Linked DNA regions of Desulfosporosinus acidiphilus SJ4. The protein of the gene in region 2 interacts with the protein of the main gene of each other region in a pairwise test. Links are inferred from orthologs where the notes say so. Each region holds a gene or a part of one and is shown on either strand. Other genes may lie near its edges. The genes, in order: rpe and eno.

Region 1 (3,173 bases), 940 kb from region 2 along the record:
CAAGTACTCCCAAGAGCATAGCCGAAGGGATCTGTTCCGACGATAATAAATAATGAACAAGATCCTCCGCAACTTCACCGCTGACCAGCGGAACCATACCGGTATAAACTTCTCCGTTCTGCAAGCTCCGGCTCACCGCCAGCTCCCCAGCTCCCACCGCCGTCGCTACATCAAGCTTGCCATTGGGCTTTAACGGCAGCTCTACCCACGGTTCCCTAACATACCCCCGAACTTCCCCAAGAGCATTACCCACGCTTACGACACCCTGCAGAGGCCCGTCTCCCAGTATGCGCAGAGTCACACTCTCATCGCCCTTCAGAGAACTCGCTAAGATAAGCGTCCCAGTCATCGCTCGGCCCAAAGCCGCTGCAGCGACAGGAGACAAACCATGACGTTTCCTCGCCTCTTCAACCGTATCCGTCGTCCTCACGGCAACCCAACGGGCCCTGCCCTCAAGCATCGTACCAATCCAAAGTTCATCCTGCTGCATTAATCTTCGTTCCTTTATCTAATTTTATAAGACCCTCAAGCTAATAAGACCACCAAAACCCACCCCTCGTGAACCTCAATGGTAACGCGCTCCCCTAAAGAGACATTGCTCACTCCCCGCGGAACATCCTGCCGCAAAACACCATGTTCCAGAGGATAATATAATCCCTCAGTACTGACAACAGCCCTCTCAGAAAGCGCTATCAAGGAAAGCTCCTGTCCCTTGTACGTCGAAATTTCCTCCCGCCCTTGGAGAACCCACATCTCATGATCAGGGTCCGCTAAATGAATGCGATACCCTTGCCGGGCGTAAGCCAGCATCAGTGCTAAATTACCTAAAAAGTGATCCATTCGTTTCCCTGTGGCGCCATAGAGCCAGATCTCCTGCTCCCCAGCAGAAAAAGCTTTCTCTTTGGCCCGCAGGAGAGCCAGTTCCAAATCCGTTTCGTCCTTTTCCCGAGGAAATTGTTCAATAAAACAACCGGCATTGCGGCATTGACTTAAATTCTCGCCGGTAACCGAATCCAGATCCCCGATAAGCTGTTCCGGCATAAATCCGGAGTTAAGTGCATGATTGGCGCCGCCATCAGCACAAATCAAATAGTCCACCTTGTCCAGTGCTTGTTTTCCCCATTCTGAATCCCAAGCACCATTCGCCAATACCGCTATCATCATTTTATTCACTCAGTGCTCCGCCAACTGCCTGCCGGAGTTTTTTTACGGCCAGCTTAGGATCTGCTTGGTCAAATACCGCGGAGCCTGCTACTAAAATATTTGCTCCGGCCTGAACAGCCAAAGGCGCTGTTTCCAAATTAATTCCGCCGTCAACTTCAATCTCGCAGGAAGACTGCTTTTGCTCAATATGGTGACGGAGCACCTGAATTTTAGGAAGAACGCTGGTGATAAAGTTTTGTCCTCCAAAACCGGGATTCACTGTCATTAACAGTACCATGTCCAAATCCTCAAGGATATATTTGAGCCCGTCTAATTGGGTTGCCGGATTGAGGGCAATCCCTGCCGTAAGTCCCTGTTCCTTAATTAGTTGAATAACACGATGGACATGGCGTGACGCTTCGAGGTGAAAGGTAATATGGTCCGCTCCTGCGGCAGCAAAATCTGCAATAAAGCGTTCCGGTTCTTCTATCATTAAATGGACATCAAAACGCATCTTAGAGTGGGGTCTCAGGGCTTTGACCAGCGCAGGTCCGAAGGTGAGATTCGGAACAAAATGCCCGTCCATGACATCAATATGTAAAACTTCGGCACCGGCATCCTCAACCAGACGTACCTGATCACCTAAACGAGAGAAATCTGCTGACAAAATAGACGGGGCAAGTTGAATCATCTTAATATCTCCTTTCAGCGGCTATAACTTCTTGTAGAAAAATTCGATAATGGTCGTAGCGAGTGCCGGATATTTCTCCATTTTCTTGAGCAGCTTTAATGGCGCAATCAGGTTCTTTATCATGTAAGCAGCTGCTAAACCGGCAATGGTTCCGGTGTTCGTCAAATTCGGGAAAGTAAGTTGCCAAGTCCTCCCGCTTCATTTTCGGCAGAAAGAGAGAGGAAAAACCCGGCGTATCCGCCACTAATCCTCCGGCACAAACCATTAACTCGACATGACGGGTTGTATGACGCCCCCGCTGAGACTTCTGACTAATTTCGCCGGTTTTTAATTGTTTTCCATCGGATAAAGCATTAAAGAGACTTGATTTGCCTGCGCCTGACGGGCCGGCTAAAACACTAATCTTCTCTTCTAAACACTTCCTCAGCTCAGTGATGCCAATCCCTGTTTTATTAGATACCTCAAAAACCGTATATCCGATGCGGCGGTATATATCCGGGATTGAGGATTTGGCCAGGGAGTCATCAGGCGGTGCCTCAGTCAAATACTTATCAAGTTTCGTGAAAATAATAAGCGGTTCGATTTCTGAGCAGGTCACCTGAATTAATAAGCGGTCCAGAAGATTCAGGTCGGGTTTAGGCGAAGTCAGAGCAAAAACAAGAAGGGCTTGGTCAACATTGGCTATTGACGGCCGGGTTAAGGAATTAAGCCTTGGTTCAGCCCCTTCAATTCTTGCCTTATTGTTCCCTTCAGGCAAAATACGCACCCGATCACCCGGCAGAAAGTCCTGATCTTTAATGCGAAAACGACCGCGCAGAGAACATTCCCATACTCGGTCTTCCGCATAGACATAATAGAATCCACCGTATCCTTTAAGTAGAACTCCTTCGATCATATAATTTCCTCACTAATTGCGTTTGACACTAAAGCACAGCTTAATGTTTAACATAGTCTTTATCGTCACGCGGCATAACACTTATGATTTGGGCTACTAAAGCCGAGACATCTTTTTTAATATTCAGCGCAAGAGGGCCGGGACCTCGCGATACTACGATTGTGACTTGACTCCCCTGCTGAACCGCTTCTCCGGGATTAGGAGAAGTACTAATGACGAAATCCGCAGGAATCGTAGTAGAATCTTGAGTCTCAACCAAAGGAACTAAATTATTCTGTTGCAGGATCGTTTTAGCATCTGCCGATGACTTATTGATCACATTAGGCATGTTGATGGTTCCAGAGGAAGATCCATTGTCAGGGCCGGAGCTAATTGTCAAAGTAATTGGCCCGCTCTTCGGCCAGGTAGCTGAGGGCGCTGGGTTTTGCTGGATCACATAGTCTT
Region 2 (3,250 bases):
GACGTCTTGCCTCAGAGTGCCAAAGAATACATTACCTGGCTTGAGGGAAAGCTCAAGGAGCTGGGGATTGGACAAATCGCCTCTGTAAGCGGCCGTTATTACCTGATGGACCGGGATAAACGCTGGGAACGTCTGGAAAAGGGTTATCAAGCCTTGGCCTATGGTCAAGGCAAGTTTGCTCCCAGTGCTCTGGCTGCCGTGGAAAATTCCTATGATGTACGTGTTACCGATGAGTTTGTACTCCCCACGGTAATTCTCGGCCAGGATGGAAAGCCTCTAGGGTTAATCCAAGAGGGAGACAGTGTGCTCTTTTACAATTTTCGGTCTGACCGTGCGCGGGAGATTACCCGAGCCTTTGTGGACGAGGAATTTGCAGGTTTTGAGAGACCGAACCGTCCTCATGTGAACTATATCTGCATGACCCAATATGATGATACGATTCCGGCTCCTGTAGCTTTTCCGCAGCAGGACTTGGAAAACACTTTAGGCGAAGTTCTTTCTAAACAAGGGTGTAAACAATTAAGAATTGCTGAGACTGAAAAGTACGCTCATGTGACCTTCTTTTTTAACGGCGGGATTGAGGAACCTGATCCTGGGGAGGAGCGGATTCTGATTCCGTCACCTAAAGTTGCGACCTATAATCTTCAGCCTGAAATGAGCGCTCCTGAAGTCACCAGGACACTTCTTGGGGAACTCAGGAAGAAAACTCACGATGTGATCATCCTTAACTTTGCGAATCCGGATATGGTAGGACATACAGGAGTCTTTGAGGCAACCATTAAAGCAGTAGAAACTATTGACCAATGTCTCGGAGAAATTGAGGCAGAGCTGCACAACATGGACGGGACGCTGCTCGTAACAGCGGATCACGGAAATGCTGAAGAGAAGATTGATCCCGAAACAGACCTTCCTTTAACGGCCCATTCGACCAACTTAGTACCATTCATTCTGGTGGGTGATCAATTTAAAGGACAAACTCTGCGTGAAGGCGGAGCTCTGTGTGATGTAGCGCCAACCATTTTGGAAATACTTCAGATTCCCCAACCCAAGGAAATGACGGGGAAATCATTGCTGAGGTCTTAACATAATAAATAAGGGGGATTTTTCAATGAGTGTAATTACAGATGTTTATGCCCGGGAGATTCTTGATTCCCGCGGCAACCCAACCGTAGAAGTGGATGTTGTTTTGGCGGACGGAATCATGGGTCGTGCCGCTGTTCCTTCAGGAGCTTCGACAGGGGCTTTTGAAGCCGTAGAGCTTCGTGACGGGGATAAAACCCGGTATATGGGCAAAGGGGTTCTGCAAGCCGTCGATAATGTAAATTCTGTGATTGCTCCGGAAGTTGAAGGCTTATCGCCTTTTGATCAACCCGGTCTTGACCAATTGCTCAAGGAATTAGATGGCACAGAAAACAAGGGTAAACTTGGCGCCAATGCCATCCTCGGGGTATCTTTAGCAGCCGCCAAAGCCGCGGCCGAATCCTTGGGCTTGCCTCTCTATCAATACTTGGGCGGAGTCAATGCTAAAGAACTTCCTGTTCCAATGATGAATATCCTCAATGGCGGGAAACACGCGGACAATAACGTAGATATTCAGGAATTTATGATCATGCCCGTAGGAGCCACGAGCTTTGCGGAAGCTCTGCGCATGGGTACCGAAGTCTATCACAGCCTGAAATCCGTTCTTAAGGAAAAGTCCTTGGCAACGTCCATTGGCGATGAAGGCGGCTTTGCCCCCAGTCTCGAATCGAATGAGGATGCATTGCTTTGCATTATGGATGCCATTCAAAGAGCAGGGTTTGTTCCGGGGGAACAAATAGCCTTAGCTTTGGATGTTGCTGCCACAGAACTTTATGATAACGGGGCTTATCATTTAGCAGGAGAAGGCCTTACCAAGAGTTCTGAAGAGATGATTGATTACTATGAAGGCCTAATTACCCGCTATCCCATTGTCTCCATTGAGGATGGTCTTGCCGAAGAAGACTGGGAAGGCTGGGCTAAATTAACTGCACGTTTGGGAGATCGAGTTCAACTCGTTGGAGACGATTTGTTTGTTACCAACCCAGCCCGCTTAGAGCGTGGAATCGAGGCAAAATGCGCCAATTCTATCTTAATTAAAGTAAATCAAATCGGAACTCTCACCGAGACCCTTGATGCCATCGAAATGGCTAAACGTGCCGGATACACTGCGGTTGTTTCTCACCGTTCCGGTGAGACCGAAGACGTCACTCTGGCCCACATCGCGGTAGCGGTTAATGCCGGAATGATTAAAACAGGGGCTCCCGCTCGGACGGAACGGGTGGCAAAATATAACGAACTGCTTCGTATCGAAGAAGAGCTCGGTGACAGCGCCATTTATCGCGGTCGGAAGGCACTGGCAAGAAGTAAGTAATAACCCTTACCAACCAGCAACATACTTTTTATAGGTTTGTTGAGTTTTAAGAAGGCTTGTGCTAAAATAGTCCTACTGACTATTTTGGACGGCATACAACGGAATGTTGTATTTAGGGGGTGTTTACTTGAAAATCGCTTTGATCGTTGTTTTAGTTCTTAGTTCCATTGGATTAATTGCAACTGTCCTTCTCCAATCCGGCAGAAGCGCGGGGTTATCAGGCGCAATTTCCGGTGCCGGAGAGTCTATCTTTGGCAAGAAGAAAGGCATGGACGAATTATTTGCCAAGGTTACGGCAATATTAGCAGCTGTCTTTTTGCTGGCCTCTTTAGGATTAAGTATGGTTCAGTAGAATTAGGGTTAAAGGTTATCAAGGTCGGGCTACCATCAAGTTCGAAACTTGAGACCTAAGCTATATTTTTGATACATGAGGGACACTTCCTATGAAGTGCCCCTTTCGTGTATAGTTTGTCTTGTTGGAAGGCTTCAAAGAAGTATTGTTTCATATCGTTGTAATCAACATATATTTAATATATTGTGCCTTATTAAGGAGAATGTTCTATAGTTAAAGGCTTAAGTTAAAAGATTTTAGTTAAAGGTAAAGGGTTTTAGTGAGAGGCTAGTTTTCTTCGTAAATCTAGCTTTGCGAGGGGGGAATTTGAGTGAAACCGAAAAAACGCTTAGTAGAGCCTTTTTATTTTCCCGGAAATTCTTTAGGGTGCCTACTTATCCATGGTTTTTCGGGATCGCCTTCCGAAATGCGCTATTTAGGCGAACAATTGTCCGGTCTTGGCTGGACTGTGCTGGGAATAAGACTCGCCGGGCATGGAAGCACACCGGAGCAGATGGCGAAGACAC

What was found.
Region 1: the proteins of eno (region 2) and rpe interact in binary tests that used the Escherichia coli proteins (3 or more experiments, as listed by UniProt). The link is inferred for Desulfosporosinus acidiphilus SJ4 from one-to-one orthologs.

What each region holds. Positions count from the first base shown.
Region 1 is NC_018068.1:3,829,983-3,833,155, forward strand. Bases 1-2,848 are described here. They hold rpe (ribulose-phosphate 3-epimerase), read right to left. Parts: upstream 1,835-2,848; coding sequence 1,166-1,834; downstream 1-1,165. Other genes in these bases: hslO (Hsp33 family molecular chaperone HslO), read right to left, coding at 1-490; DESACI_RS17540 (thiamine diphosphokinase), read right to left, coding at 526-1,164; rsgA (ribosome small subunit-dependent GTPase A), read right to left, coding at 1,836-2,729; pknB (Stk1 family PASTA domain-containing Ser/Thr kinase), read right to left, coding at 2,770-2,848. Also shown: more of pknB, read right to left, coding at 2,849-3,173. UniProt on the Escherichia coli protein: Catalyzes the reversible epimerization of D-ribulose 5-phosphate to D-xylulose 5-phosphate.
Region 2 is NC_018068.1:4,772,398-4,775,647, reverse strand. Bases 326-3,250 are described here. They hold eno (phosphopyruvate hydratase), read left to right. Parts: upstream 326-1,108; coding sequence 1,109-2,392; downstream 2,393-3,250. Other genes in these bases: DESACI_RS21770 (alpha/beta hydrolase), read left to right, coding at 3,055-3,250; secG (preprotein translocase subunit SecG), read left to right, coding at 2,520-2,744; gpmI (2,3-bisphosphoglycerate-independent phosphoglycerate mutase), read left to right, coding at 326-1,083. Also shown: more of gpmI, read left to right, coding at 1-325. UniProt on the Escherichia coli protein: Catalyzes the reversible conversion of 2-phosphoglycerate (2-PG) into phosphoenolpyruvate (PEP). It is essential for the degradation of carbohydrates via glycolysis.